One region of the Sporomusa sp. 246TCP1 genome, then DNA from elsewhere that is predicted to be linked to it. Evidence: riboswitches for the same ligand, from Rfam matches in the RefSeq annotation. Region 1 holds a riboswitch; the other holds the start of a gene.

Region 1 (4,175 bases):
AATTATATTGCATTGTCACATAATAAGTTCGTCCCTGCAAAGGATAATCGGCATTATATACGTAATTTCCCTGGTGGATCTTCAATTTTGGTCCCCTGTTAAAGATATCATTGCATCCTATAACTAATTGGGAATTTTTAGTAAAGTTGTGCTTAACTCCCAGACCAATGGTCGTCAGGGAATCTTGTATTGATGGTGTGTTTTCGTAATAGGAAGTATACATTTCACCAACATATTTAACCTCGCCAAAAACAATATTCTTTTTATCAGGGCGATAACCTAAGCGCAGATAACCCTCCCAGTCCGGCGTATAGGTTCGATGCACGGAGTAAGGTTCCTGCTTAACAGAAGGAGAATCATTCCATTGAACGGCAGAAGTTTTAAGATAAGTTGCGCCTATGCTCAGATCCCATTTTTCCCAATTAAAATCTGTCTGCAGTTCAATACCGCGAGCTGTACCATTGGCAGAATTTGAATAACTCCAGTAATCATAGCCATACCGCCACAGCATTAAGAGTTTGTCCGAATCGCGATAAAAATAAGTCAATTGGAGTTTACTGTCAGCACCCAAAAGCTTACCATCCCAAATAGCACTGATATCAAACTGTTTTCCTTCTTCCGGTACCGGGAAATTTAGTCCCTTAACGTTGCTATTGCTTGAAATAGGTGCCGGCAAAATACCGCCTCCGTCACCTGCTATCTCATATAAATTTAATAAACGGTAATAGGTACCGCAGGTAGTTCGCAGCGTAAAGTTCTCATTAACCTGTTTTTTCAAGGCCAACTGCCAGGTAGCCTTGTTATCCTGCTGGTCGATAGCTTTAAACATCCACTCGGCAGGAGTCCCCGCATTATTGGCCCAGCCTACGGCATTGCCGCTGTGTATTTCGGATTGGTTATAACGTACGCTCGGCGTCAGCCACAGGTCGCCTTTCCTATTGAGTGTTATCGTATCCTGCATCTGTACATTGAACAGCTTTTGACTATAATCCGTACGATAACGGTTAGCTGAAGAATAGCCTGTTTCCAAGGTACCATCTGTAATACCAGAACCGGCAACATCCATATTTTCATCAGAATAATTAACCATAAATTCCACTAAATGATTTTTGCCGGCTTTATAGGTACCGTCAATAGCACCGCCCCAACGGCTGCTGTCATAAGCGCTCCATTTGCGCATAGGTATTTTGATCTACGGCAGCGTCACCACCGAGATTTGACAAAACGCCGTCAACAAACACGCCTACCTGCGCAGCGGTAGAGCCACGCACACTGACAGTCGTGTATTGCCCTTTACCGTTAACTTCACGTACATGAACACCCGGCACTTCTTTTAATAAGTCTGGTAAAGATTTCTGTTCTCCCTGATAATCGTCCGGTCTGATAACTGTCACTGTACCTGGGGAAAGCTTGCTCTCCCAATCCGGTCTTGCCGCTTCTACTGTTATTGCCTCTAAGGAAAATTTGGGGTTAGTGTTACTCTGGTCACTATTTTCTTCGGCATACCCAGTTGCGTTTACGCAATTAAGCCCCAAAAGCAAAGCAATAACTATTCTCTTCTCTAAATCCTTTTTTTTATTCATCGCTAAGCCCCTTTAATAATTATTTTTCACATTAATGATAAATTAGGTTCTCATCCTCAATAAAATCCGTTCATTACTGGTTCCGCGAAAAAGCCTTTGCTACTTCATACATGGAATCAGCAAATGTTTTCACCGGTACCTCCTTGAAAACTGCTTCTTTTGCTTTTATTTCTTCCAGCAAAACACCCTGAGCACTGTAAACTTTGGTTTCCATAACAAGATACTTTCTTTTATCGACTTTAAAAGTCATCTGCATTTCGCTAAAGCCTACCTTATCATCGGCATTGAGTTTTGCTTTGTATTGTTCATTCAATTGAGTAACAACCTTGGAGTTGGTGAATATCGTTCTCACAAGAACATTGACACTATTTTTCTCATTTTCAACCATTGCCAGAGATTTGCAATCAAACATATATATACCTATATCATTGGCAAATACTCCTACCCAGCGCTCTCTTTCTTCCTCCGCCGGTGTTAGTTTCTTCTCACGTGAAATCTTCATTTCCCAACTTCCACTTGCAGGTTCTTCAGCCTTTTCGGCAGCATAAACAGACAAAAATGGCACTAAACTGAAAAGCACTAAAAATACGATTATTTTTTTTTTCATTCTCCGCTCCTTTTCAAATAATCCGCATACTAAACTTGTTTAGCTACCGCTATTCATTAAATATAGGTACGCGACGACCAGTATTAATTGTCTCACCTCTTTCTATAGCAAATAAAAAAACTCCCTTTTGGGGAGTGCTTACGCTAAGCTGCCAGCTTCTTTAGGGTCTGGTAACCTTACGTAATCCCCTCCCTGTCACTCGCAGGTAAAATGGTGATTGTCAAATAGGCAGTTATCCTGACTCCGGTTCATGGCTTTCCCGCGCCTTCCCAAAGCGATTGCTCCAGTGGCAACTAGGCGAGATTGCTCCCCGTTTACAGTGGCGTGACCGTGCCGGTCTTTAACCGGCTTCCCTATTAAGCCCCGCAGGGCACCTATTCCGATATCCTGTGATATCTGCTATGCTGTTGTTGGTAAGTCATTGCTTGTCCCACCTGGTGACAAGCGTAAATAAAATAACCCCCCTGTAATATTATAGGGGGGTTACGTCTGCTTGTTCATTAAATCCCCTCCCCATCTTCGCAGGTCAACGGTGATTGTTGTACAGGCAGTTCTCCTGGCTCTGGATCATTACGCTGCCAAACCTTCCCAGGACTTGTATCCCAGTGGCATCTCTTGGCTTTGCTCCCCATTACAGTGGCGGGACCGCGCCGGCCTTTCACCGGCTTTTCTATGAAGCCCTTGCGGGCACCTGTACCTTTACGCTATGTATTGTCTTATATTTGCTATTGTTATAGCCGCCTGACAGCAGATTCAAAACACTTTCCCTAGACTACACTTACCGGCGGCCATGTCATTTTCCATTGCTGTCTTCTGACTGCTTTGCCTGATTAAATGACAAAGTTCATATAAGATGGTTGTTACGATCTTAGGATGTACTTTGATTGACGGTATCGGAGGAACCAATTCTACCAGTTTTTTCTCGTTCAGGTATTCTATTACCGCATAATAATCCAGTTTTTTGCGTTCTTCCTGACAGTGCTCCCTAAATTGTTCGGTAAACGCTTTGGTATCATTCAGATTTCGAATTAGTTTAAAGTAATTCGGCAGCCGATTGTGATTGTTGGTAAAATATTTTTTGAAGATCAGTATCAAGACGGCATATACATCTTCGGTGCTAAAGTTTATGACCCGCCCTTGTTGTCTGTCAACATATATGGCATTAAATAACGAATAGCAGAAAATAAAAAGAAAATACTGATTAAAATCGAGGGGATTGGCGGCATTGGGCAAAAACAGACTGAATTTTGTTATCACATACAAATACCGATTTAATTGTCTTTCGCTAAGCTCATCCGGTTTTTTTACCACTTCCGCTAACACCTCTGCGGCCCATTGTACGATTTCTTGATCGGCCGCTTGCCGCTCACTGGGGGTTGCCGTATCCAGGTGAACGAAATCAATATTTGGCATTTTGATCATAGGCATCCCTGCTTACACTTTTTAGCAATATAGTACATGGATTCAGCAAAGGTATTTGGCGTAACAGCAACAAATTTGGCAGTTTTCTTGGTATCTTCCACTACAATTCCTTGTTCGCTAACTATCCTGGTCTCTGTTACTGCATACATTTTTTCCTTTAGCTGAAAGACCATCTGCATTTCGCTGAGAGTGACTTTGTCACCTGCGCTCAGTTTTCCCTGATACTTTTCGTTCAAATTGCCGATAATCTTCGAATCGGCAAAAATGGTTCTAATCAGAACATGCACCAAATTTTTATCGGTTTCATCAATGTGCAGTGATTTATTGTCAAATCTATAACTACCAATGTCATTGGCATATACATCAGACCAGCGTTGCCGCTCGATTTCTTCTGCGGTTGGTTTTTGCAAAACGCTTATCTCCCAAGTTAGCGGCGAAGTATCTGCCGGTTCTGCGGCCTGTACAGAAATACCGGGAAGTAAGAAACAACCCACAAGTAATAACAGTACTGAATTCTTCATTGTAAATGCTCCTTTACGCCCTCTCCCTGCTGAATTAATTAA
Region 2 (28,268 bases), 1.8 Mb from region 1:
CAGAGGTAAGTCCCTCGCCGGTCGGCCCTGCAATAGTAAAGGTTGTAAATCCTTCACCGCCAACACCGATTCCCGCAAATGACGGCGCGTTTTTCACAAATATAGTAGTCTCAATCGCCTTGGCTAATCTGGTTAAGTTATCGACATTTTTCGAATGCATAATGGCCGTATGTCTGTTGCCATGTTCGACCTTGACGGCAAGCTCAATAGCCTCGTCAATATCTTTTACCTGCACAATCGGCAGTACCGGCATCATCAATTCTTCGATAACAAACGGATGGTCGGCTGCAGTCTCACAAATGATAGCTTTAATGCTATCAGGTACAGTAATACCAATTTGACTTAAAATGTACTTGGCATCTTTACCAACATACTTCTTATTAACGCCATAGCTCTTTCTGGGTTTTTCCGTACAACCGGCAGCAACTAATTCCTCTTTTTCTGTCAATATAACCTTAGCTAACCGGTCAATATCCTGCCCTGAAATAAGATACGCCCCATACCGTTGCATGTAGGACATCAGCTTATCAGCTACACAGCCAACAACAATAACCTCTTTTTCGGCAATGCACGGCAGATTATTATCAAATGAACAGCCGGCAATAATGTCTCTGGCCGCTTTTTCAATATCAGCTGTTTCATCTACAACGGCAGGTGGATTGCCGGCACCGGCACCAATAGCCTTTTTACCGGAAGACAAAACAGATTTTACTACCCCAGGTCCGCCAGTGGCCACAAGCAGGTTGATGGCTGGATGGTTCATCATGACAGTGGTTGCTTCCAGTGAGGGTTCAGCAACTGCTGTTAGCAGATTATCCGGACCACCGGCTTTACTAATTCCTTGATTTAGCTGTTTGATGACTGTTAAGGATGTATTTTTAGCAGTAGGATGAGGACTAAATACAACCGTATTACCGGCAGCAATCATGCCAATTGCATTACAAATAACAGTTGCTGCCGGATTGGTTGTCGGTGTAATCGAACCAATTACGCCATAAGGCCCCATCTCAATTAACGTCAGCCCGCGATCACCACTCCAAGCTTCGGTATGAAGACCAGCAGTACCAGGAGTCTTATCCGCAACCAGGTTATGTTTGATGATTTTATCAGCAACCCGTCCCATGCCTGATTCCCTGACCGCCATTTCGGCCCATAGCTGCGCATGTTCACGAGTTACCTGACGCATTGCCTGGATCAGTTCTTCCCTTTGCGCAATCGATAACTTTTTCAGCTGTTTATAAGCATTGCGAGCTGCCGCCACAGCTTCATCCATAGTGGTATAAATACCGCCGTTATCAGCAGTGCCTTGCTTATATTCCTGAACCCTGGATAGTACTTCTGCAGTAATTTTTGCAACTAAACTTTGATCAATAGTCATTTATTTTCCTCCTTCCGTCCAGACTGCCTTCTTTAAAAGGCTGCCAGACCGGCTTTGGCTACAGACATATCTTCATCAACTGAACCCCCGCTTACACCAATGCCACCAACCAAAACACCGTCTTGCCAAATGGGTATGCCACCGCCGAATATGACCATGCGGCAACCATCAGTAGTGTTGATTCCATATAGACTTTGCCCGGGCTGGGATACTGCTGCCGCTTGTTCTGTTGACATCTTAAGAGCAACAGCCGTATACGCTTTATTCAGGGCGATCGAAACACTGGCTAGCAGCGCATTGTCCATTCGTTCCTGGGCGACAAGATTGCCACCAACATCCACTACGGCAATTACCATCGGTACATTAATTTCAATGGCCTTCTTTTCAGCCGCCGCAATCATTTTTTTTGCTTTTTCTAACATCGCTCTTTTCTCTCCCTCAATTTGTTTTGAACCTTGAAGAATCTGCATCACGATTTGAGTCACCTTAGTAACCAGATCTTCCTGTTCAACGCACCTGGCCAAAACAAATAGCAAATCAGACAGCCGGTTTACATACAAGGCAACCGATGGGTTTACAGTTTCTGTACGTCTCAGTCTAACAATATACCTTTCGGCACGCCGTACAATGGTTCGCGCCAAATCAAGTGCAGCACTTGTCTGTGTTTCTCCGGGGGTAACAAAATATTTTTGGGGAATACGCTGCAGTTCCAGCTTATCAATGATTTTTTCTAATTTTTCTACATGTTGAGCAGTAATGCGATAGTCGCAATTATTAGCTACATTATCGGTAGCCAAATCGGCATTTAATACTATTAAATCCTTTTGAATAGCATGGATAATACCGATTGCCCATTGTTTGTCAGTCAGCGATTTTGCCAAGCCCATTGCGGCATTGGCTTCATCTATAGTACCGTAAGCGTGTACCCGGACACTGTCTTTAAATACCCGCTCTTTGCTCAGCAGGCTGGTTTTCCCTTCATCACCTGTTTTGGTATACACTTTCATGGTGCATTACTCCTCGAGTAAACTTTTATTTATCTCGATGCTGTCAACAATTCCGACAATAGCTGCGTCAACTGCCGAATGCGGGTTGCCTGTTACGTGGCGGGCAGAACTTCCATCAACAACAAGTACAGTCTCACCTGTACCGGCACCAATTGTGTCTACCGCTACGACAGGCTTACACGCCATGCCGGTAGTCCCAAAGCGTGTCGGCTGGACAATGAGCAGTTTGCTGCCTGTTAAGCTGTCATCCTTTGGCGTCGCCACAAGGGTGCCAATTATTTTTCCTACCCACATATTCACTCTTCCTTTCATCCTGCTAAAAAATGGTGTTGCTGCTATCACTTCCATGTTGCTACTGACCTGCCTTAGTCCCAAACGATATCCACATTACATTCTCTGGCAACATCGCGTGCCAGCGGAGTGATAATGGTACCTTGGGCAACACGAAAAGCTCTGTTTCCACTCTGTGCAGCATGTCTAACAGCAGCAGCAGTCAGTACCTGCTTTTTAGCAGTTCTTGCCGGCATAGCTGGCAAATCAACGCGTGATTCTTTGATTAGCACCTTTTGGGCCGCAGCCGCCAAATTCGTTACCGGAGTAAGCTCAATGCCATATGTCGCAATTTTTTTCAGGTTATTTTCCAGTGCTTCGCGCAGCGCCGGCGGTGTTTGCCCCATATTCTTTTGTAGCCGCCACCCGTCCTGCGGGTCAGCGGCATTTGCTGCCGCTATTACGGGTTTACCAAGCATCAGCGCCTGCATTAGTAAGGTGCAAACCATGGTATCAGCTAAGGTATGTGCTAACTTTGCCGCTGTATTCTGGGTTAATACCGGTACCAGCACAATATCGGCCTTGCGCAGATATTTTCCTGGATAAGGAGACTTTGCAGTAACAATCGGCACGCTTTTACCCAGTTTTTCTCTTATCCAATTTTCACCGACAACCGTTTCTGCTGCCGGTGAAAGCACAACAATGAGTTCTGTTCCCATGTTCTGCAGAGTTTTCAATTCTTCCAGACTTGTTTCAAGGCCAATGCTCCCACCCGTAAAAATAGCCAGCGCTTTATGCAGGCAATCAGGCATTTGTTTTGGGGGTTCGCTTTGTGCCTGCCTGAGTCGGCGCAGTACCTCAGCAGTAACTAACTCCACAAGTTTTTCATTATCCATACTAGTTCTCCCCTATTTACACAGAGTGATCATATCGCCGGTTTTTAGAAAAACGGCATTGGCTTCATCTGTGTCAATGTGAAATTCCAGCCGGAAATTAGGGTTTACCCGCACCAGCACATCGCCAAAAGTCCCGCCCCGGGGGCCACTGATTGTAACAGTGACGCGGTCACCGTCAGCGACATTAAATCGCCGGGCGTCCGATTCCTCCATGTGAATATGCCGGGCAGCACAAATGACACCTTCAGTAAGGGTAACCGCTCCTTTTGTACCTACAATAACAATGCCGGGCGATCCTTTACTATTACCCGAATCTCTTAGCGGCGGTGCAATTCCCAGTGTAAATCCGTCAGTTCGGGATATTTCAATTTGCGTCGATTTGCGCACAGGCCCTAACACCCTGACACCACGCATAACACCTTTGGGACCTACCAATGTAACGGTCTCTTTGGCAGCAAATTCATTAACTTGTTTTAGGTCTTTTTCCTTGGTAAGGATATATCCGCTGCCAAACAAGGCTTCCATATGCTCAGCAGAGAGGTGGATGTGGCGATTAGATACGCCAACAGGTATACCTTGCTCTGTTTTTGCCGCCTGATTTAATTCAGGCATGGCCGCCAATACCTGGCTTACAATCTGTTCCAGTAATTTTTGTTCCATCATCTCACCCCGATTAATGCCACTTGCCGGTCTTGTCAGGAAAGCGAGATTGCCCCGCTATGCTCGACTGAAGTATGACGAAGCAATCCCGGTGCTTACTTATTCAACTTTGGGAAGAATCTTCTCAATATCTGTATGAGGACGGGGAATAACGTGTACTGATATCAGTTCACCCACTCGTTGGGCAGCAGCAGCACCGCTGTCAGTAGCTGCTTTTACAGCACCAACATCACCGCGCACCATAACTGTGACTAACCCTGAACCAATTTTCTCATAGCCAACCAAAACCACATTAGCCGCTTTTACCATAGCATCAGCAGCTTCAATAGCGCCAACCAACCCTTTGGTTTCAACCATTCCTAATGCCTCTCCGCGCATACTATTCATCCTCCTTGTTTTTGTCATAATGAATGCAGGTGATTCTGGGATCGCCTTTTTTCCGTGAACATGCAGGATCGCCGCACAAGTTGCAAACTTCTGCCTGATTGATTGGTTCCTGACTTACTGTTTCTGCCGGTGGTTCTTCCACAAGTTCTACAGCTTGAATGATCATGCTTTCCTTATTCGCAGCTGCAGGTCTTTCTTCAGCCTGAAGCTCAATTACGGTCTCAACCGGGACAGGCTCTGCAACTGGCGGCTGAATGTCTGCCGGCTTTAAAGCCGGGTTTAGGCCTACCGTATCTTTGCTAAGGAGAATTCCGCCCAATTCAGTGTGTGGGCGTGGTATGACGTGTTTGCCATATACTGTGTTTACTTTCGCCGCCGCTGCCGCACCTGCATCAACAGCTGCTTTCACAGCGCCTACGCTGCCGCATAGTTTGATAGTAACCAGGCCGCCACCTTTGGTAAGCTCATAGCCAATTAATTCTACATTAGCCGCTTTGACAGCTGCATCAGCTGCTTCTACGCCAGCAGCAAGACCTATTACCTCAATCAGACCTAAGGCATTTTTGACCATGTATTCACCTCCCCATGGCCTTGAGCACTTTCCTGTAATACTTTTAGGATAATCTTGCGAACACTTTCGTAAAGCTGGGCCATATTATCTTCAGGAACCGGGGCCTCTTGCAGCGGATTTCCTTTGAAAGGTAATCCTTTCACCAGCCGGGCGGCATTATAACCAAAATACCGCCACTCCGGCAAAGTGCCTGGCCCCTCAAGAATAAACAGCGGTTGGCCTTCAGGCATTTTTTGATAATGAATACACATAGCAGCCGGACTAATACCTACGCCCACTCCGAGCAACGAAGCCTGCGCCCCCTTATAGGCAAGGGCTATGGCATCTGCCGAACTACCGTCTAAGAATGAATAGGGCACCCCTTCTTCTTCCATTCCAGCCTGAAGTTCCCGCAATTTAGCTTCATAGCCGGCATGGGGAAAGGCACAAATAATTATGCTGGGTCTATTTAGTGTTGTAGCTGACTGCATAATGCTCACGCCTCACTATCTAGATAAGACAGTACCAAACCTGTAGCAACAGCATTTCTTGAGCCTTCGCTGCCGCGTATATTTCCGCGACCGCAAACAATACCATACTCCGCTAAGGCGTCTGTTACCATATCAGGTACTTCAAAGTCCATTGCTGAACCGCCGACTAATACGACAAATTCAATATGCCGGATATTGCCGGTAGGAGCAACCCGCTTCAAGGAACGAAGTGCATTGGTAACAAAAACACGTTTCTTGGCTTCCCGCCGTACATGCCGGATTCGATCAAGTGCATGATCAAAGGGTATAGGAACCATACCATCATTCTTCAAAATAACCACCCGGGCAAATACTTGCGGCGGCAAGTGTTTATCATAAAACTTTACTGTGCCGTCTTCTAACCGGACATGATACAGACTTTCAACCTTCGCCAGGGGATACTTTTTAATATCTTCAGCCAGGTCAAAATCGTTGAGTCCCAGTTCGGAATTAATCAGCATTGTTACCATATCACCAGCCCCACCTAAATGAATGGAGTGGGTCTTAGAGTCTCTGGTAATGATGGCCGCATCGGTTGAGCCACCACCCATATCCAAAATAGCCAGTGGTATATCAGTACCGGGTGTGGTTAAGGCACCGCGAATCGCCATATTGGCTTCGACACCGGCAATTACAACACGTACACCCAGTTCTTCCTGGAGTTTGTTGGCGATCTGCTGCATCGGCAAACGGCTGGTTTTAACCATAGCCGCCAGCGCTACCGCTCCTTCCAGCGCAAATTCCCCGGCTAAGCCGCCTTGTACCTTTTGCGGTACAAAGGTATCAACAGCTAATAAATCCTGGATTTTCATCTCCGTTACCGGCTGGCTAGTAAGCTCAGCCATTACCTGCCGCACCCGCTCCAACATGCCGTTAACATTAGTCCCCGCTTCGCCCTGTACATCCACCACCGGCTGCACCCGTTCCACCGCTTCCATGATCGCGGCTGCACCTGCCTCAACATCAATATCGGCTTTGCCCTTTTGCCCTACAATGGTGATGAAACCCGCCGGAATGGATCTGGCTTTTACATCACCCTCAGGAGTGCGGACAACGACTGCCGAGCGATTGCCAATCAAAGCTCTGGCAATGGGTACAACCATTTTGGTTTCTTCCGGTGACAGATCAAATACAGTAGCAATCCCATAGGGATTGGATAAGGTTGTTATGGTCTGTCCGGCCTCTGCCACCTCAACAGCAGCCAGCATTCCCACCGGAACTTTTTCAATTAATGTAACTTCATCAACAACAGGTATTATCTGTTCCAGGCGATTTACAATAAGTACAGCATCATCCTGCCGTGCTATCGCCCCTTGTACGGCAACACCCCTACTCATGGCAGCAGTAATGCCCTGCGCCGCATCTGCAAAATCAATGCCTTTAGGAATCAAACAGATAACTTTTTCTCCCGGGTGAACACCAGGAAGCTGGCTAAAGGCAACCGTCATACCGACGCCTAAACCAATACCACCCGGAGTAGATGGGTTATGTCCGATCATGGTGGATTCGGTGATAATGGTTTCCGTGATGGTCTCCATGGCCAAATCGCCAATAACCGGTGTAGCTTCGTTAAGCCGTATTTGATCTACCGCTTTCAAACTCAGCCCGGCCGTGCTTACAGCTTCCTGAAGAGCGATAATAATGCCGGGGACATTCGCCAGTGTTCCTTTGATGCCTGTTGTCTTACTAATACTGCTGGCAAAATATCTTTTGATTTCGCCTTGTTCTACTTGGGCCAAACATACTTCAGTTGTGGAGTTTCCTATATCCACGCCTGCAATAATAGGCATGAAACTTCCCACCTTAGTCCGCTCTGAGACGGTTCCGGCGCTCATATACATCTGCGGACTCTCTCACCAAAGCGGCATTAATTTTTGCGTTATATTTACCTTCCAGTTCTTCAGCAATAGCCAGTAATTCAAGTTTAGTGGAACGATAGGGACGCATGGCATTATAAATTTCCAGAACACGGTCATCCGGAATAGCAACAAGTTCAGCCGCACGGCGAAGGTTGTTGCCAAACTGGTATCTGCCTACACCATCAGCAATCTCGGCCTGCATTCTAAGCGTTTCCGGGGTAATACGAACGTCATCGGCTTTTACCTCGCCGCTCATAATCTTATCTAACGTAATCTCTGACAGTGTTTTGCCTGTAGGAGTTTTTAAAAGTTCAGGGCGCTTGCTTGCCAGCGGATAATCACGCTCAGGGCAAAGACCGGCAGTTGCCGAAGCCTGACAGGTAACTGCCTGGGGAGCACCAGCCATGGATTTTAATACTTCACGAACGATATCTTCTAACAATTTATTTTCTGACATTTGTTTTCACCTCCGCCTAGTTAAAACTGTACATCGAGTTCAACCGGTTTAGCGCCGGGAACTACGTGTTCGGTTTCTTTAATATGAAGTACGGCTGCAATAGCCTGGTATTTTGGACGAGCCATCTGGTCGTTTTTGGTCGGAACCGGGGTCGGGGATTGACCTTTGGCGTATTGCGCAGCATTTTTGCCGATTTGCCGATAGGCCTCAAGGTCAAGCAGCGGCGATTGTGAGAACAATTCCAGATTGCTGAGCGGTGGCAAACCTTTTTGATGAATTACGGTAGTGCCTCTGGACTGGATACCAATGGAGATACCTGAACCGCTAAGTTTCGTAGCATCATGAGCAGCAAACGCTACATCAGAGGTCCGCAGAACCCGAATCACTCTTGCGTGCACGCCTTCTTCTTCAATGCCGGCAATCATTTCGCGGAGTACATCACTGTGTGGTATATTTACAATGGTTTTATTCTGATATTTGCCAAAGGCCGGAGCTAAGGCAATGATAACTTCGTCCGAACGGATACCAGGGCGGGCTTCACCTTTTTCCGCCAATATCATGGGCCGTCCGGTTGCTGTGGCTGCTTTAGCAGGAGCTCCTGGCTGAGCCATACCGGCTAGAACCTGCCCGATTATTTCGCGAATTAATTGTTCGTTTATTTCCATTTCCATCCACCTCTCCCCTAGATCACACGTCAAAATCAGACGGTTTTATCGCCTGGCGTATGTCTTTAATTTCATCCCAACGTTCTTTGCTGATGCGATAGCCTGTTCCCGGCCCGGCATAGTCGTTTTTGTTATTTACAGCGCTAATAACGTTAAGATTTTTATCGAGAATTGCTGCGGTATGGAGATAATCGCCGGAAATACGTTGTTTAAGAATACCCAGTACATTTTCAGCGACATCAACAAAACCAGTTTTGGCAAGGGCTTTTACGATATCCACGCCGGTAATGCCCCGTTTCATCATATCTTCGGTAGCCTTCAGGTCTTCAACAACATTCCGTTTAATGATTTCTTTGGTACCATGGCAATAGGTAACAGCCTCCACTTCTTCATCAGTAATAGCCGGGAAGCCAAATTCTTTGAATACTGCCTGAATAGCTTTGGCCGCTTTGTTACGGATAGCAATAACGTCTTCTTCCGATACCGGTTTGAGGCCGCCATCAACCATAAGGTCGCGTTGGAGAATATTCCAGTCATCATAGTCATCTACGTCCCAGTTGGAACCGGCAAACATATTATCATAGTTCGGAGTTGCGCTGTAACCGGAACAAATGAAATCAGTGCCTGGCAGCATTTGCATCAGGGTTCGGGCGGTACGGCGAATATCAGAATGGGTAAAGGTTTGGTCATTACTTGACGCAACTTCCAGATCAAGCATCGCTGCTGTCAGGTTTTCGCCAAGAATTGCGCGAATACCGGAAGGAACAGCGGCAGGTACACCAACACAGCTTACCGAACCGTTTTGGAGACCTTGTACCCCAGCGCCGCGGGTCAGCATAATGCAGCGAACTTCCAGGTACAACATGGATTTGCCTTCTGCATAGCCCATTTGAACTTCCGAACCAGTACCGGAGGTAAAGCGCATTTTAAGACCGCGTGAAGCATAAGCCGAGGCCAGGAATGCTTTGGACCAGGGTGTATCGTCACCGTCCACAAATACATTTTCAGTGCCATATACCGAGATGGTTTCGGCATACGCAGTGATGCCTCGCATGCCTAAGAGCAATTCGGTTGCTTCTTCGAGAGCGCATTGGGTAAGCACGCCGCCCCGGCCTACTTGGGAGCCTACTAGTATAGACAACGCATTGAACGGTGCATACCGGACAACAGCTACTGTGGTTTCCATTTCATCAAAACCACGCAAGGCTGCTTCAGCGGCATCGGCAGCAATAAGTGCCGGATTATCTTGTGGATTAGTAACATGGCACTGGTTGGAAGGAATCTTCCGGGCCCGCATTTTCTGCAGAGCCATCATCATTTCTACTACGTTCATGGTGTTGAGTACAGCAACAATCTTCGCTGCCGTCAAACCACGAATCAGTTTAACAAGCTCGTCACGCGATACGTTGACATCAACAAGCATTTTGGCAATTTCAACATCAGACATAGCCATTGCTTTATTAGCAATGCCGGTGTCAATGGCATAATCGGCGATAAATTGATCGATAAAGTCGAATTGAGCCCGGGGAATACCATCCATCTCAGTTACTTTACCATTTTCAATTTTAATACTGGGTTTAGGATCGTTGGGGCTGCCCATAGCCATCAGGCCAACTTCCGGCCACTCGACTACGAAACCATCCTGGTTCACAGGGCGGGCTTCCAACACTTCGAAACGTTTTGATCTCTTCATCACAATTCCCCCCTGTTATTTTTAGATATATGGCGTTGTCGTGGACGGAGCCGGACCAGCCATAGCTTCTAATACTTTTTTACCCACTTCTCTGGCACCAATTACTGCTTGACGAACGGCACCGGAGTCACCAGTGATTTGCAGAATAACTTCGTTGGAGAAAGAAGTGCCGCCAGCCGGACTGGCATAGCCGACAACTTCAACGCTAGCAGTTTTTACGGCGACATCGGCCATTAAGACGCCAATAGCAGCAGGTGCACCGACAATTAGACCAAAGGCTTTGCCAATAGGTGCGCCAAAGGCTTTATTAATCGCATAGCTGGCACGGGCCGTATATTGGAGTTCAAGATGACCGGCATCGTTACCATATACATCACCGAAAGTACGGTCAAGTTCTTTTAAGGCAACTTCAATGGCCCGGCGAGCATCAGATACTTCTTCGGCTCCGAAAATAATCAGGCAGCCATGACCGGCACCACCTTTGGTATCACGGGCAAGTTCAATTGTTACAATTTCGGTATTAGTGGCTTTTACGGCTTCATCAGCGGCCATAATGTGCGGGCCGGCCCCGGTACGGGCACCAAGAATACCGATAGAGCGATATTTGGGATCAAGTTTCATTTTTTCATGCAGCATCGGGTCGACGTTGGCAATAACCAACCCAACAGTATCACCGATAGCGGTACCAACAAATTCGGTAATACCAGGATTGCAGGCGGTCTTTACAACTTCCTGGGCAGGAGCGGCTTGAGCTTCTGTCTCGATGCGTTTCTTAATTTCATCCATGACCTTTTCGATCAACTGGTCTTGCATATAATTACACCTCCAAAATTATGGCTATTTAACTGTAGGAAGAATTTTCTCAACATCTGCATGCGGACGGGGAATTACATGAACAGATACCACCTCGCCTACATTTCTGGCAGCAGCAGCTCCTGCATCAGCAGCAGCTTTGACAGCTCCAACATCACCACGCACCATCACAGTGACTAACCCTGAACCAATTTTTTCATAGCCTACCAAAATAACATTAGCTGATTTGACCATGGCATCAGCGGCCTCAATAGCTCCTACCAAACCTTTTGTTTCAATCATACCTAACGCATCGCTCATAGTTACACCTCCTTTCGCGTGAGATATTCTGTTAATTCAGCCAAACCTGTTCCGGTATACGCAGAAACACAAAATAAAGGTTCTTTGATTCCTGCCTGTAAAAGACGGTTTTTGGCTTTTTCCTGGTCAGCCCCGGGGGCATCTATTTTGGTGACTACTCCTACTACCGGTCGCGGAAACATGGCAGTAAATCCGGGGGGGAGTGTGATACGACAATCTGTGGCATCCTGAACCATGAGAACTAACGTGGCCTCAGTCGCTGTCACGGCTAACGCCGAGTAAAAACGCGGCATTTGCGCATATTCACCAGGTGTATCGATGGCTCCGTTAGTAAAACAGATGCTTGATGTTTTTTCAGCCTTGTTACAGTCATTGTTAAGGGCATTAATTAATGATGTTTTTCCTGCTCCCACAGGTCCGACCAGCATAATCACAGGCTCAGGACCTTGTCAGTTTGGGGGCTGAAAAACCCAGACCCTCTGATAATAGGTTGATTACTTGATTTAAGGCTGCTTCGACAGCTGAAACATTGCCGGTTATAACCACAGAACCAGTAAAACGATCCATAAAGCCAATTTGTACTGCTGCCGTTTTAGTTGCTGCGTCGGCTGCAATAATCGCTGCTTCACAAGGAGTAATTGTTAAGATGCCGATGGCTCCCTTATCGACAATCCCCAGCTTCTCGCACAGTTCTTTTTTGGGGTTGGCAATAAGATGAGCTAACGTCACCTGTTTACCAGGCACATATTCTTGTACCACTCTCGGTTTTTCTTGAAGCATAACCCTACCTCACAATTCTGTTGTCTTTTTGACTTCTCTTACTAATTAGTTTTTTAAAAAAATTTACCTTGAGATGAAGTTGCGTAACCACAGGACATATTTGCGAGTATTGCCGCCCAAATATGTCCTTAAAAAAACCTGTTTTCACCCTATGGTACTTCTTTGTGAATTATCGGTGTTTTCCCAAATCACAACAAAAAAAAGACTGTTTTTCACAGTCTTTTTTATATCCGTCTAGTCTCCCGGTGGCATTTGCCGCCACAATAGTATTTTTTTGTTATATTCCCAAAACTTATTGCTACCCTTTTACTGCTTCAGAACTTGGTCTGCTATTTTTAAGCTCTGTACGGTATTGATTGGGTGTAACCCCCACTTCCTGACGAAATACCCGGCAAAAATAACTGGCATCCTGGTAACCGGCCTCAGCAGCCACGCGAACAACTGTCTGTTCCGGGTTACGCAGCATAAGCTTAGCCTTGTCAATTCTGACTTTAGTCAAAAACTCAACAAAGTTGCAGCCCTTTTCGGCTTTAAAAATCCGGCTGAAGTAGTAAGGACTTAAATGGACAGTTTGGGCAACCTCATCTAAAGAGATACTTTTATGGAAGTTTTCTATTATATAAGTACAAGCCTTATTTATTAGTCTTACATTCATACTGCTGCGGTTTTCCAGCATATTATCCAGGAATTGATCCAGGGAATCCAAAATCCAGTGACGCACCTCTTCCCGGTCTGAGCAGCTTACCAAATGATTTATACAGTTAAAATTGAGCAACGTTAATTTTTCGAGATTGGCACCGCCCTCGACAGCAGCTCGGGATAATACTATGAGCAGTTCGAGTACACACGCCTTTACCGTCTCCATACTAGCTTTGGCTGTAAAAATTTCGTGTAAAATATGCCCCAAAATTTCCTTAGCTTGCTGCCGTTCACCACAGCGAACTTTATCCAGGAGATTACGTTCATAATTAAAAGGGTAGTGGAAAGGTGCGACATTCAAGTGAGGCACATCGTCTATGTGAATTATTTGATTATCACCCAAATAAAATTTTTGCTGCTGTGCGCTTACTGCTTCAAGATAAGACTTATGAATCTGCAGCGGATCAGTATAATAGCGACCAATTCCAATTGTTAAGCTAATGCCTACCTGAATTATACCGTCCCTGATTTTTCTGGCCATATCCCTAACTTGCCGCTCTACTTGTCCCTGCTCGACTTCACCCTCATAGCCGACAAAAATAATGATTTCATCGCCGCCGAAAGGCACAATCAATATTCCATTACCGGCGATTTCGCAAACATGTGTGTATACTCGCTGCTTAACCACCTGTTTTTCCAGTTCCGATGTCTTACGGGTAAGCTGTTTAAAATTATCAATATTAGCCACCAAAATTACGCCGGAATCCGCTTTAAATCCCAAGAAACCAGCCCGATCTTGAAAGTTGGCCAGATCAGTAACCTTGCCGGTAATCACGTCATGGATAAATGAATTCTTGATAAACGGCAAGGCTTGATCAAGATTTTTTTTGAGCTCGGCTTCTTCCTGTGCCTTGCGTTTCCGGTGGGTGATTTTCTCCGCAATAGTCTGTAGCGTTTGCAGCAAATCTTTCGGTCGCAGCGGCTTTAACAGATACTCTGCCGCGCCCAGCGACAGCGCTTCTTTGGCATAATTGAATTCATCAAAGGCCGTCAGCATGACAATAGTTGTATCAGGCACCCTTGCTTTAATGGCACGTGCCGCCTCCAGACCATTAATCTCAGGCATACGAATGTCCATGAGCACAATATCCGGTTTTTCGGCAGCAGTAATAACTACCGCACTCTTGCCATCCCCGGTTTCCGCAATAATGTGAATCTCCGGGCAATTATGCTCAATAATAAACCGCAAGGCCTGCCGCTCTAATTGTTCGTCATCGGCAATCAACAGTGTATACATACCTGTGTCTCCTATATCTTTTCATCAGCAACAAGCAGGAAGATATAGCCTTACTTATTACATACCTGCCACTCGCTGCGGTTCTGGTGTGCTTAACTCAAAATCAGAAAGTTTCGCCATATTATACATAGTATAGGTCATGGTTTTAAGCATGGCAACCATCAATATAGCTCCGGTTCCCTCGCCTAATCCCATATTAGCCCTGATGGGTATATCATCAGCCAATATATTACCTAACAGCATCGCATAAGACATCCCCGGCTCTTTGGACATATGGGAAGGTAACCCGCAATGCTCTACCTCCCTGCTAATCCGTGCGGCACAGGCAAAAGCCACAGCGGTAATGAAACCATCAATGACAAAAGGAGTTTTGCGTTTTGCACACGCAATCATACCCGCGCATATGGCGACAATATCAAAGCCCCCAACACAGCGCAAAATATCCTCAATGCGATAAAAGCTTTCCCGATGGCGCTCAACGCCTTTAGCCACTACAACACACTTTCTTCTGATAACCTCATTCGTTGGTGTACTGGCTCCATACCCTACGACAAATTCAGGTAAAATACCGGTCATGGCATGCAACACGGCGGAAGAAGTAGTAGTATTACCAATTCCCATCTCGCCAAAAGACACCAAATTAGCGTCTTGGGTATCTATGGCATAATTAACCATCTCTTCCCCTACATGCCAGGCCTGCTCAAATTCAGCCGGTGTCATGGCTTCCTCTTTCATAAAATTTTTGGTGCCGGAAGCAACTCTGCGGTTGATGCCTACTGTTTTTTTGTTATTGATTCCAATATCAATTACCGAATAGGGAACATTATTAACCTGACAAAAACAACTAATAGTCGCTCGCCCGTCTACCATGTTCTGCGCCTGAAGGTAGGTAATTTCCTCGGGAAAATTCACCACACCTTCTTCAATAACGCCATTATCGGCTGCAAATATTAAATGATAGGGTTTAATTTCCGGATGCATCGTACCCCAGGCCAATAACATTTTTTTAAAAATTTTCTCTAATAGGCCTAGGCTATTTACTGGTTTTGCTGCACCATTAACTAAATCATCTACTCTTGCCTGAAAATTCATGCTGAATCCCCCTATTTTTTTGTTTTGCGCCAATACAATAAATAAAAAAAAACCTAGCCCAAAAGGGCCAGGGTTATATTTTCATAAAATCCTGTCCTTCTGGTACTACCTCTGGCGCGGAGGTAAATAACAGCCAAAACAGGCAGGTCTCCTGGCTTACGGATCATAAGAACACCCTTGCCTTCCCGCTTGCCGGTGGCATAATAAAAGCATTCTTCCCCGATTACAGTGGCGCGACCGCGTCGTTTAAGGATTGCAATCCTTCCGAACTTCCCTATTCTCCTCTTAGCTTACTAAGAGGCACCTGTATGGTGGCAAATTATTAAATTTTGATCTGCTATACTCGTTCTACAGTTATGACCATTCTCCTGTTAGCCTATGTAGGTTCGCAAGATGTTGAAACTTTTAGTCAGAAAAGTTCTATTATAAAAACCTAACCAAACATTGCAATTCCCAGTGGTGTCACCAGCAAAGGATGGGGCGGTACATGGACCTGCCGGCCAAACGCTTTGCCAAACTCGGTTTCAAACCCCTGCAAATACGCCGTACCGCCCACAACATAGATAGGATAGTCATCAAACTCTTCATAGCCAATTAACATATTTTTAACCACAGTTGCCATTTTTTCCACAACCGGCAGAATCACCGGCATAATTTTGCGGTGCTGAGTCAAGTCGCGTTTCAATAACTCCGCTTCTTCAAAAGATATCTTATATGCCCCTGCCAAAACTAGGGACACATGCGTACCCCCTGTTGGTTCATCAGCCGTAAAAACTAACTCTCCCTTATGTAAAACAGCAATACCAGTAGTACCACCGCCAATGTCTACCACAATGCCATGCGAAATCCCCAAAGCCATAGCCGCCGCCACCGGTTCATCTACCTGGCAGACGGGTTCCAAACCAGCCCCGGCAATAATATGACCACAGGCCATCGCGTTTCTTCCCATCGTCCCAGGCGGAATAGCAGTAGCTCCTTTAACTAAGGTAACTCCCATTCGCGCTTCAACCTCAGCCTTCAACTCTTCAACAATAACCATGGCGCCCCGAAAATCAACAACCAAACCGTCTTTTACAACTGAAGCCCACTGCATACTACCCGCCACCGGATTACCTGCCTCATCAATAACAACCAGCACCACATCGGCTGTTCCCAGGTCAACACCTACCTTGTAGGGGCCTGGCAAATCGGCTACCGTTTTGGTTTCAATCAATTCATGCAATCGATGAATCTTCTCATAAGTTTCCACATTAGTCCCCCTGCCGCCCACCGTCATTCTCAAATGGCTATGGTATTATATTCCCTTAAAATTTGGGTAAATACCTGTCACCATAGTCATAATTTTTATTACCTGTAGTTTACTCTCCCCTTTCACACTTGTATATAGTAGATTCTTGCCTTTTTCTGTTGGTAAATCTGATATGGATACCGTCATCCACAATCCAATCCACTATGGCTACCAAAGCCAATATTACCCGCTTAGAAAGCAAGATTGACCAATACGGCGAAGTCCAGCAAAAAGACATCTATCATTTGCTCCAATTAACCAGTAGAAAAGTTGATAACATCCACGAAGACTTAAAGTCCCTGGCAGAAGTCACCGGCGAACATGAAATGAAACTTCGTACTCTTGCCCGCCGTCCTGTTTAGCAGCAAATAAGAAAACCGCTAACGCAATCCTTTGTCTTACGTTGAGTCAATGGAGTACAAGGAGCGGGGTTTTACTTTTGGCATTGCCCCAAAAGTAACAAAAAGTCTAGGCCCTAAGCCTCCAAAAGCTGAAAAGCCGGACGATATTCCTAAAATCCGTAAACTCGCTACGCTCAAACAGTACGGATTTTTTAACGGAATACCGCCCGGCTTTTCTCCTGCGGAACGCTTTTTCCGGCAAAGGCCGGGGGGTTACGGAAGTTACGAGGGGTACCGGCTGGAGTTATTTTTTTGCGCAAAAAAGCCAATACCCAATTAGAATGGTGATAGCCAACACACCTGCTGCTGTCAAACCAATCGAATTACCTAAACCAGCTAACTGTTGCCAATTATGCCCTAGCCCAGTTCCCAGATAGATAAGAGCACCACACCAAATAACTGAACTAACAAAAATTCCGGAAATATAGATCTTGCCATTCATCTGGACAAAGCCTGCCGGAATTGGAATAGCGCCGCGAATTACAGGTAGCAACCTTCCAAAGACAATAGTGAAAATGCCGTATTGATTAAGCCATTTCTCAATCATCAGCAGTTTCGACTCAGTTGGTATGAGGAAGGAAAAATGTTGAGCGATATTTGTTCTACTAAACAAACCCAGTCCATAACTAATAGCAGCCCCCAGTAAATCTCCCAATGCGGTGACCGCTATCGCAGGAAGCATTTCTAGTTGCCCGCTATATACTAAATAACCGGTAATCCCCAAGGTTACTTCCCCTGGTAGGGGCAGGCCTGTACCTGTAAGCAACATAGCTACAAAAATAGCAAAGTAACCATAGGTGTCGATATGATTAAGTACTGCTTGTTCCATTGTCGAATTACCCAACCTCCACTGCGTAATAGATACATTGCTAATGTATCCCTGATATAAAAAAAAATCCGGATATCCGGATTTTTTTTAGGTACAACACCAGTCTTTTCTCATATCAAGAAATAAAAGTTAACACATCCTCCACCGGTTTTCGCGGCGGCACTGATACTTTATCAGCAGCAGGAACACCCAGTGGTGTCATGGCAGCTAGCTGATAGCCTTCTTTATTAAAACCAATATATGCAGAAATATCTTCAGCGGCATGCGTCGGTCCGGTCATCCAGCAAGTGCCATAACCCAGGCTGGCGGCAGCTAACAGTAGATTTTCCAAAGCGGCTGCGATATTTTGAATACCAGGATTGGGGTTAGCATATTTTATGGCTTCCTCGCGCGGCATAATGCCATCAGCTAACAGCATATCAGCAATAGTAGCGTAAGGACCGGCATACACAAGAATCAACACAGGCGCAGCTTTGAAAACTGTTTGATAAGGCAGGCTTCCCTTTAACCCCTTGATTTTTTTCTCATCACATAAATATGTGCACAACTCAGCGTTCTTTCTCTCAACAATCCGGGCAATCTCAGCAATTTTCTTTTTATTTGTGATAACAACAAAATGCCAATTCTGCTGGTTTTTCCCTGAAGGTGCATAAGTAGCCGCTTTAATTAACTCTTTAATTGTCTGCTCCGGGACTTGTTCCTCTGTAAATTTCCTTACACTATGACGCCTGTAAATAAATTCCAAGTCCATAGCAACTAACCCCCTTAGACATTATATTATCTTTTCACCCTGATAGCCTTCGCCGTCAGCACCGCGCATCAGTTTACGCCATTTCCTCCAGAGTGCCTTGTATTTTATTGCCTGAGCATGAATGTTGTCCCATTCCTCTGGTACAAAGCTCATCACTTTGCCAGGAACGCCAGCCACTAGGGAATGAGGACGAATAATCTGATTCTCCTTAACTACTGCCCCGGCGGCAATAATGCTGCCTTTACCTACCACCGCACCTGTAAGAATACTGGCTCCCATACCAATTAAACAATGCTCTTCAATAATACAGCCATGAAGGATGGCGTTATGCCCAACTGTAACATAGTCGCCAATTATTGTCGGCTGGTTATTGTCTGCATACACAACACTGTTATCTTGTACATTGCTGTAGCGGCCAATTTCAATTCGATTAACATCTCCTCTGACAACAACATTGACCCACAGACTACTAAATTGTTTCATAGTAACATTACCAATAACCTTAGCACCATCGGCAACAAAAGTTTCTTCATCAAGAGTTGGTCTAATTCCTTCAAATTCTATGAACATTGCTACAGCTCCTCATATCATAACATACTGCTAATACCATAACCCAATCAACCGCCAATAAACAACACCTACTGTCAAGTATAGCACCACATGCAGCACAGTAATTACGGTGCCAACATACCACCAGGTCTTTTTATCATTATATCCCTTTTCCATCAAAAGCGGCCCTAACGCGTTGCCATAATGCGTCAATGTGCAAGAAATAATCATTAAATAGGCTAACACAAAAAAGGCCGGATACCTGGGTACATCAGTAGCTGCGACAAAGGAAAAAATAAGTGGCGAAAAGGCTACCACATAGCCCGTATAGGATACGAAAAAATAGTGCGGCACAATGGCCAGCGCCGCCACTAACAGCAAAATACTATAGGAACCCAAGCCGGCGGTCGGCAGCAATAGTTTGATAACCCCGGCAAACCAAGTAAAAAATTCAAGCTTGGTCAGTGCCACTGAAAAACCTAAAATCGCACCAAACCAAATAAGAAGCGACCACATTGCTTTGGTTTCGGCCAAGTCATTCCAGTTAAGAACTCCGGTTACCAGCATAAGTGATACACCAATAAAGGCGACTAGCGTGCTATCTACTTTTGTTACCGTACCTGTGGACCATAGAATCAATATTGTTAAAAATATTCCAATTGCAGTTAACTCAGTCCGGCTAATATGGCCCATACCTGCCAATTCACGCTTAGCAGCGGCCCGCACCGCCACCATAGAGGTAGTGTCCGGCGGACATAGCTTATATACAATATAAGGTGTCAATAAAAAACCGATAAATCCCGGTAACGCCGCCACAGTCCATAATGGCCAACTAATACTTATGCCCAGCACATCCTGAGCCAGTTTAACATTGATCAGATTTGGCCCCATCCCAGTCATGAACAAACCACCGGAAAGCATACTGGCAGTAAATGTCAACAAGGTAAAATAGGCACCTGTTCGCTGCTTGCCTTTCGGATTATCGGAACTGCTAGCCTCAATAACCCCCTCAGCCAACGGATACACCAACCCGCCTGTTCGGGCTGGTGAAGACGGCGTACTAGTAGCCAGTATCATATCAATAAAGCTTAAAATATAACCAATCCGCAGCGTTGTCTTGCCAAACTGACTAATTAACCAAAGACCAATCCTGCGGGTAAGTCCGGACTTTTTCAGGCCGACACCAATCATCGAAGCTACCAGTGTCAGCCACATCATTGTATCAGTGTACCCAACTAGTATCTCACGAATGGGCAGAACAAATATCCCTGCCAACGTTGTAATAACTAATAATAACGTCGGTTCAGAACATGGTTGCAAAATAAGACCCAGTATTAAAGCAACAAACACACCAAATAAATGCCACGCTGTTACGCTTAAGCCACTGGGGGCCGGATAAGCAAAAAACACTCCGGCAACAGTCAACAAAACGGCGATTTTGGCAAAGCGCACTTTCACATACTCATCTCCTTCTTAAATAAAAACTTCTTTAATACTACCACTTTCTCTTCCTTGTTACAAAATTTTTTTATTTTTAACTATATACAACGTTAAAGATTTTTGCAGGCGGGGGCGTGTGTTGGCAAAAGCAAACGCTGAGTGGTGGAACGTAGTCAATACACCATCCGTCTGTTAGGTTTGTTAAACCACAAAGGACACAAAGAGCGCAAAGGGATACGAAGGGTAGATTGTTTAATAACGAAAACAGGGCCATATGGCCCTGTTTTCGTTACAACTTCATTTTATCCTAATGCACGGCAGCAATTTTCATTATACCCTGTCTGTCTCCCGTGGACGAAGCTTGGATACGTCTTTACTGTCTATAATCCCGGTAAGTGTTCGCAGCAGTTCATCTTTGCCTTCAGGCATAATATTTTCCAAATAGATACAGTTAGATGGATGAATCGAAGTAATACCGGAATGTTTCAACTCCATATCTCGAATCATTAAGCGCAGCTCTGCCAATATTTCCATTTCTTCCGGGATTTCAAACTCCCCGCTTTGGGTTTTCTCATAGAGCTCAGTTCCTGGCTGTACTATAATTGTTAGAATACCTATATAATCCGGCTGAATTTCATTACAAATCAGCGCCGTATTCCTTGCATGCTCCCAGGCTTTAGGCGCTTTACCTGCCAACCCTAAAATCACGGTTACAAACAGATTTATACCTGCTTGCCTTATCTTGCCCCCTGCTTGAACCATTTCCCTACGACTAACGCCTTTTCGTATAGCACGAAGAACTTCTTCATCTCCGCTCTCTACACCCAGATGAGCCTCAACTAATCCATGTTTTTGAAGGTCTATCAATTCAGCAAGCGTTTTATTCAATATACTAACGGCGCTGGCGTAAGTACCAACATATGTTAGACTGGGAAAAGTATCATACAGGCAGTCTAATATCTTGATTAAATGCTCTACAGGCATACTTAATGCATCACCGTCTGCAAGAAAAACCTTTTTCACATCACCATAGTATTCTTTTGCGAGCTCAATATCCTTTAGAATTTCATTTAGCTCACGCAAACGATATTGCTTATCTTTATACATATAGCAAAATGTACATTGATTATGGCTGCAGCCAATCGTACACTGTAGTATGTAATCGTCTCCTGCTAAATGGGGGCTGTAAATATTTCCTTCATATCTCATAGGCGATTTTCTCTCCCGGCAATCGAGCACAGATTAATTGTTAGCTACTTTGCGCACATACATGAACTTCACTTTTGCGTCACTCGGTTTATTTTTATACAGCATACTATATACCATTTTTTTAGCATCTTCCGCGCTACTAGTTTTTACTGTATTCATCATTAAGATAACCTCACCTGTTGTTGAGCAAAGATGATGCTTAACTTCATATGTTTTCACATTATCACCTCTCCCCAGATACTTTCACGCTTCAACTGTTCCAAATAGACTAACTATGGCTTCTTATACAAAAGCCAAGCAGACCAGGCTATATTACACCGATAGATTAACTAACTGGTTTATCGCTCTCACCAAGATAGGATAAATCTTCTGGTGTATTAAGATTACAAAATATTTCTTTAGGGTCACCAACCTGCCGTAAATCGCTTTCAACTATTTTGCATACTCTTACATCAGGATAAAATCTAAATACCTGACTAACACCTGCTTGCAAACACTTTTCTATCGGTTTTATGCAATTGCGTGAATAGACAGCGCAAAGTGGTTCCAACCGGTTTCCTATCTCAGGAACTACTACATCACATCCCGCTCTTCGCCCCAGTAAAAACCTGGCTAACTCTTCTGTAAAAAATGGCATATCACAGGAGACTATAAATGAATACTGATGTTGAGCGGTCATAAGTCCGGCATGCATTCCTCCGAGCGGGCCCATGCCCGGGTAGCTGTCTGGAACCTCCACAATTCCCGGTAAATTATATTTTGCTGTATGGTTACTGGCAATAATTATTTCATCCACAAAGTTTTGCAGTTTTCGCACAGTACGTTCGATAAGAGTTTCATTTTTAAATAATAGCAGTGTTTTATCACGCCCCATGCGTGAACTGCGTCCACCTGCCAATATTATTCCACTCACCGCCATAATAGCCCCCTAGCCTATTGAATTCTATTTCTATTATACTTTTTTATTAAAAATTTTGCAGGTGCAAATGGGTGTTTTATAGCACACCACCCACCTGCAATTTTCCAACATTTGTATATAGCTGTTCAAAATAGTGGAGCTATTTCTGCGCCTTATTGTTAACGCACATGCTGCTGCCCTGTAACAGATACAGACTCATTGGCTTTTACTCGCATAATTTCGTTTTCAACCCATACCGGGTTATGATGCTCAGCCTCACGACGCGGCTGAGTTCCATCACCAAACATGCACAAAAATTCGCCCCAATTGTAAATTCCGAGGAAGATATGCGCGAATACGCACACTCCCAGGACAATACCAACCACCAAATGCACCATATCAAACCAGTACATGGCTACTTTAGGCGCTACCGGCAGGAATGCGTATAGTGCCCAACCGGTAACAATTAACAGTATACCACCAATCAGCATCATAATCCCCATTTGTTTTTGACCAGAGTTCATTTTACCCATTGGCGGCACTGGAATGGTTTTGCCTAATAGAATTTTCTGCGGATAGCCACCACAAATCTTCATCCAGGCCATATCCCGCTCATCAAAGGTAAATATCCGGCGGGTAAAGGCCACAATTCTGTCCAACGCAAAGATCGTGTAAAAAATACACGCTATTGTAAGAATGCCTGCACCAACAATATGGATTTGCATAATCACATTTTGCAGAGCTTCACCAAATGGTTTTAGCCAAATAAAAAATCCGGTAATGGCTGCTGGTAAAAAACCTACTATTAATCCCCAGTGAAATAGCCGCGAGATAAGAGGGTGCTTGAGTACCCACGGTCCATGTTCATCATGCTGGCTCATCAATTATCCCTCCTACACTAATTTCGTTCTGTCTACATACTTAGTATGAAACAGTTCTTCGGCCAAATTACTGAGCGGATTCTGAGCAAATTTTTTGTACACATCAGTAACTGCCTGATTGTTATGGCTTTGACGGACTTTCGCTTTTACATCATCATTATAAATGCCTTGTGCCCGCAGCTTGATGTATTTTGTGCGGTCTTGTACCAAATCTGTAGCAACATAGGCCCCGGTCCACAAGATTGCTCCGGCTACACCTACGATTCCTATGAATTCACGTCGCGAGACCTTTACGGCCTTTTCTATATAATCATACTGTGCCATTGTGTTCCCTCCTTATGACCAAGGTAGTACGGCCTTGGCTTTATCCAGCCAGGAAGTACCCATTGGGTTGATTGGCTGACCGCCACCGTTGACACAGCCGGCCGGACAATTCATAATTTCGATGAAGTGATAGGGTGATTTACCGGCTTTAACTTCTTCCAGAAGCGGTTTTACGTTTTCCTTGATACCGTGGGCTACAGCTACCTTCAACGTAACTTCTTTACCTGTTTTAGCATCTACCATCGTAACACTGGCTTCCTTCACGCCTTTTAGACCGCGAACAGGTTTGAATTCAAGCACATCCAGTTCCTTGCCGGTGATTACAAAATAGGCTGTCCGTAAAGCGGCTTCCATTACACCGCCGGTATTGGCAAATATAGTACCTGCGCCACTATATTGGGCTAAAGGATTATCCTTATCAGTAAACTCAGCGACAGTCCTAATGTCAATATTCAATTTCTTAAACAGACGGGCTAAATCCCTTGTAGTTAGCACTACATCAATATCAGGATAACTTCCTGATCTGCCTTGTGTTTTCCAGTACTCAGAAGCACTTTTGAATTCAGGACGGGAAGCCTCAAATTTTTTGGCAGTACAAGGCATAACGCCTACCATGAATATATCTTCCGGGTTAACCTTCCAGACTTCTTTGGCACCATAGGTTTTCCCCAGTGCGCCAGCCATCATCATCGGTGATTTGGCCGAAGACATGTTGGGTAAAACTTCAGGATAGTACAGCTCGGCATACCGAACCCAGGCCGGACAACACGATGTAAACTGTGGCAAAGGCCCTAAATGATGTTCTGCCGGCTCCCCTAACGCGTAGTGACGAATCTTGGCAATAAGCTCCATGCCTTCTTCCATAATGGTCTGATCGGCAGTAAAGACAGTGTCAAGAACTTTAAACCCAGCCTGTTTCATTGCTCCATACATTTTTTCTGTTATCAGGCTGCCGGGTTCCATTCCGAACTCCTCACCAATAGCAACACGAACCGCCGGGGCAATTGTTGCGACAACTGTGAGCTGTTTGTTTTTTAGCTGTGCAAGCACTTTGTCAACAACGTCAACCTTATCCTGAGGTGCTCCAAAAGGGCAATTTATCAAACATTGCCCACAAGAGATACACCTTTCACTGTTGATCGCATGAACGGTTCCATATTTGCCGTCGATAGCTCCTGTCGGGCAAAACGACTTGCAGGAATCGCAGCCCTTACAAGCCTTTCGGTCGATTTCAATAACCCTTGTTAACTCTTGTCCTTGAAAACCCTTCAAATTTAGACCTCCCCTATAAAATTTAAGCTAACTTGGCTCACACCAAACCTTTGGCGATTGACGAGAGCTGAGTTAACTTAGTAAATCAGAAAGTAAGAACTTTCTGATTTACTAAAGAAACTATTTTAGTCAATAATATAGAGTACTATCCTTAGGTGTCTGCCACCTCATATAAAGAGTTCACGGCCGCCTACCATAACTGCTGAAACTTCTTGTCCGGCGACTAACGGGCCACTTCCCGCAGGCACGTCAATTAGCGCATTGCAGGCAACCATAGATTTCAGAACGCCGTTACTTTGACCGCCTGTAAGTTCTATATAATTAGTATTGTTAATTGTCTGTAGTTTTGCCCGTAAAAATCTGCGCTGTGTACTCGATTTACTAAAACTGTCTTTCAGAATTGCCGAAATTTTGGGCGGCATTTTTTGATCAAGCCCGAGCATTATTTTAATTAAAGGCACAACAATCAAATCAAAGGTTATACAGGCGGCAGCAGGGTTTCCCGAAAGGCCAATAATTAATTTATTATTGTAGCTTGCAGCTATCATCGGCGAACCTGGCTTCATATCGATTTTTCGAAAAATGATATCTGCCCCAATTTGCTTAAAAGCGGCTGGTACAATATCGTAATCACCTACTGAAACGCCCCCGGTAGTAATGACTAAATCTGCTAAGTCTAATGCCTGGATAAGGCGCTCAACGATAGCCTCTTTTTCATCAGGAACAATTCCCATTGCAATAGGCGCTGCCCCCAGTTGCGAACAATAGGCACTTAGAAAATGTTGATTGGAATTATATATCTTACCTGGCCTCAGTTCTTCTGCCGGATCAATCACTTCGTCGCCGGTACTAAGAATAGCTATTCTGGTTTTACTAAACACCGGTATTTCATCTACTCCAATGGCAGCTAACAGCCCCACAAGCGGCGGCGTCAACACCGTACCTCTCTTCGCAATAACTTCTCCCTGCCGTACGTCCTCACCGGCTCGAATGATATCGTTTCCTGCTTTTAGGGGATAATATAGTTCGACCTTATTTCCCGTTCTTTTTACGTCCTCAAATTTGACAATTACATCTGCACCATTTGGTATCGGAGCCCCGGTCATAACTTTGATAACCGTTCCCTGAGTTACCTGTTTTTTAGGCATATAGCCAGCTTGTACCTCTTCGATAACTTCCAGTATCACCGGATTCGATGAGTTAGCTAGTTCAGTATCTTTCGCCTGTAACGCATAGCCATCTAAAGGCGATTTGTCAAATGGCGGCAGGTTAATACCTGTTCGGACATCTTGACTTAAAATTCTGCCGGCAGCGCTAGTCAACGGCACCTGACATTCTGTAACCGGATGGGTTAAATTTAATAACAATGCCTGCGCTTCTTCCAAGGGAATACCTGTCTTCATTTTTCCACCTCCTGTTTTTTTCACGCACCAGTACCAAATGAGCAAGCGGGGTACTGGCAAACCTCACACTCCAGACATAAGCCGCCCATTCCCAATTTCACGACCATTGGTCTGGTAATAAGCTGACCTGTCAAAACCAATGGCAGGACAAGATCAAACACAGTTGTTTTATGGTACATTACACAGCCTGGCAGTCCTAAAACCGGTACTTTTCCCAAATACGCCACCATTAGCATTGATCCTGGCAATACAGGCGCACCATAGGTTACAATTTCCGCACCTGCCTTTCTAATTCCACTGGGAGTAACATCATCAGGGTCAACCGACATACCTCCAGTTGTCAATATCAGTTCAGCACCATTAGCTATTAATGAGTTCACTGCCTGTGCTATTTCCTCCGCATCATCAGGAACAAGAATGTGCTGCACTACCTGGCAGCCAAATCCCTCAACTTTTGCTTTTACAACCGGCCCGAACTTATCCTGAATACGTCCATGATAAACCTCACTGCCTGTCGTAATAACACCCACTTTATAAGAACGAAATGGTTTAACGGCAGCAACCCCGGTTTGCCGAGCAATTTTCTCCACCATTTCTATTTTTGTTTCATCAATCAGTAAAGGGACAACCCGGACACTGGCAATCTTATCTCCTTTTTTCACAGGTCTGTTGTTATTACGGGTCGCAACAACGATCTCTTCAATCATATTAATACGTGTTAGGAGCTCTTCATTTATAGCAATCATTCCATCATGCTCGGCGATAAGATTAACCTTGCCTTCACTGGGTTCATTCATGCTAAGTCCCTGCCCCTTTACTGCCTGGGCAAGACGTAGTCCCGCGTCATTTTCATGCAAAAATCCTTTTTTCATTTGCCAAACATAAAGATGTTCCTTTCCCAGCTTCAAGAGTTTCGGTATATCTTCTTCTGTAATGATATGTCCTTTTTTGAAGGCTTCGCCTTTGAATTCGCCAGGTATTATTTTAGTAATGTCATGACATAGCACATTGCCTATTGCTTCTTCCACTCTGACTATCTGCATGGTTTCTTTCTCCTCACTGTTTATACTCCCAAAATTTCAACCGCTCATTTCTATTTTGTCGCCGGCTTTTATCCAGCCTGGGGTAAGTACTATGGTCCTATCACCTTTATACAATAACCTTCACTATTGTTCTCGCTTAACATGACCGCTTTTGCCGCCCATTTTTTCCATAAGTTTTATATCTGTAATTTCCATCCAGCGGTCAACGGCCTTGCTCATATCATAGATCGTCATCGCGGCAACACTGACACCACTGATAGCTTCCATTTCCACACCGGTTTTTCCTGTCGTTTTAACCTGACAGCGTATGATTATACTAGAATTTAATTCGTCCATTTCAAACTCAATATCTACCGAAGTCAACATTAGGGGATGGCACATGGGAATAAGACTAGACGTTTGTTTTGCACCCATTATGCCAGCTACCTGAGCAACTCCCAGGACGTCCCCTTTTTTGATCCCGCCACTTATGATGACTTGCAAAGTAGCCGGCTGCATATGAACAATTGCCTGTGCCGTAGCTGAACGTACAGTATCATTTTTTTCACTAACATCTACCATCCGGGCATATCCATCATTATTGAAATGAGTAAAATCCATGCTTATCCCCCTATTTGGTACATCTTTCGTTTATTGTCTGCACCCCAACCTTCATTCATATGATGCCGGTTAGGCTTTTCTCTGATTGCTTTGCTAAAGAGTTCTGC

What was found. Region 1 has a riboswitch for cobalamin ahead of AC1ECB_RS10675 (hypothetical protein). Riboswitches for the same ligand answer to the same signal wherever they lie in the genome.
Region 2: linked by a shared signal. The riboswitch ahead of AC1ECB_RS18805 (nicotinate-nucleotide--dimethylbenzimidazole phosphoribosyltransferase) and the one ahead of AC1ECB_RS10675 (hypothetical protein) in region 1 are both predicted to bind cobalamin.

Annotation. Positions count from the first base shown of each region.
Region 1 is NZ_CM170492.1:2,191,747-2,195,921, forward strand. Features, by position in the region: gene AC1ECB_RS10665 (TonB-dependent receptor domain-containing protein) at 1-1,180, opposite strand, end outside; partial or broken gene AC1ECB_RS10670 (TonB-dependent receptor) at 1,182-1,583, opposite strand; gene AC1ECB_RS10675 (hypothetical protein) at 1,657-2,190, opposite strand; cobalamin riboswitch at 2,401-2,583, opposite strand; cobalamin riboswitch at 2,720-2,900, opposite strand; gene AC1ECB_RS10680 (hypothetical protein) at 2,944-3,612, opposite strand; gene AC1ECB_RS10685 (hypothetical protein) at 3,609-4,133, opposite strand.
Region 2 is NZ_CM170492.1:3,957,220-3,985,487, forward strand. Features, by position in the region: gene AC1ECB_RS18720 (aldehyde dehydrogenase family protein) at 1-1,378, opposite strand, end outside; gene AC1ECB_RS18725 (cob(I)yrinic acid a,c-diamide adenosyltransferase) at 1,411-2,385, opposite strand; gene AC1ECB_RS18730 (EutN/CcmL family microcompartment protein) at 2,392-2,679, opposite strand; gene AC1ECB_RS18735 (flavoprotein) at 2,751-3,551, opposite strand; gene pduL (phosphate propanoyltransferase) at 3,564-4,214, opposite strand; gene eutM (ethanolamine utilization microcompartment protein EutM) at 4,311-4,589, opposite strand; gene AC1ECB_RS18750 (BMC domain-containing protein) at 4,591-5,169, opposite strand; gene AC1ECB_RS18755 (glycerol dehydratase reactivase beta/small subunit family protein) at 5,151-5,639, opposite strand; gene AC1ECB_RS18760 (diol dehydratase reactivase subunit alpha) at 5,645-7,468, opposite strand; gene AC1ECB_RS18765 (diol dehydratase small subunit) at 7,482-7,994, opposite strand; gene AC1ECB_RS18770 (propanediol/glycerol family dehydratase medium subunit) at 8,015-8,665, opposite strand; gene AC1ECB_RS18775 (propanediol/glycerol family dehydratase large subunit) at 8,682-10,352, opposite strand; gene pduB (propanediol utilization microcompartment protein PduB) at 10,374-11,165, opposite strand; gene pduA (propanediol utilization microcompartment protein PduA) at 11,190-11,465, opposite strand; gene AC1ECB_RS18790 (EutP/PduV family microcompartment system protein) at 11,468-11,893, opposite strand; gene eutS (ethanolamine utilization microcompartment protein EutS) at 11,904-12,245, opposite strand; gene AC1ECB_RS18800 (response regulator) at 12,544-14,181, opposite strand; gene AC1ECB_RS18805 (nicotinate-nucleotide--dimethylbenzimidazole phosphoribosyltransferase) at 14,239-15,273, opposite strand; cobalamin riboswitch at 15,398-15,596, opposite strand; gene eutJ (ethanolamine utilization protein EutJ) at 15,707-16,522, opposite strand; gene AC1ECB_RS18815 (hypothetical protein) at 16,726-16,923, shown strand; gene AC1ECB_RS18820 (DedA family protein) at 17,207-17,791, opposite strand; gene AC1ECB_RS18825 (nitroreductase family protein) at 17,907-18,542, opposite strand; gene AC1ECB_RS18830 (gamma carbonic anhydrase family protein) at 18,564-19,112, opposite strand; gene AC1ECB_RS18835 (DASS family sodium-coupled anion symporter) at 19,143-20,549, opposite strand; gene AC1ECB_RS18840 (radical SAM protein) at 20,862-21,740, opposite strand; gene AC1ECB_RS18845 (hypothetical protein) at 21,774-21,959, opposite strand; gene mobA (molybdenum cofactor guanylyltransferase) at 22,066-22,659, opposite strand; gene AC1ECB_RS18855 (cytochrome b/b6 domain-containing protein) at 22,818-23,519, opposite strand; gene AC1ECB_RS18860 (iron hydrogenase small subunit) at 23,532-23,843, opposite strand; gene AC1ECB_RS18865 ([FeFe] hydrogenase, group A) at 23,856-25,115, opposite strand; gene AC1ECB_RS18870 (molybdopterin molybdotransferase MoeA) at 25,283-26,518, opposite strand; gene AC1ECB_RS18875 (molybdopterin-binding protein) at 26,539-27,561, opposite strand; gene moaC (cyclic pyranopterin monophosphate synthase MoaC) at 27,685-28,161, opposite strand; gene moaA (GTP 3',8-cyclase MoaA) at 28,164-28,268, opposite strand, start outside.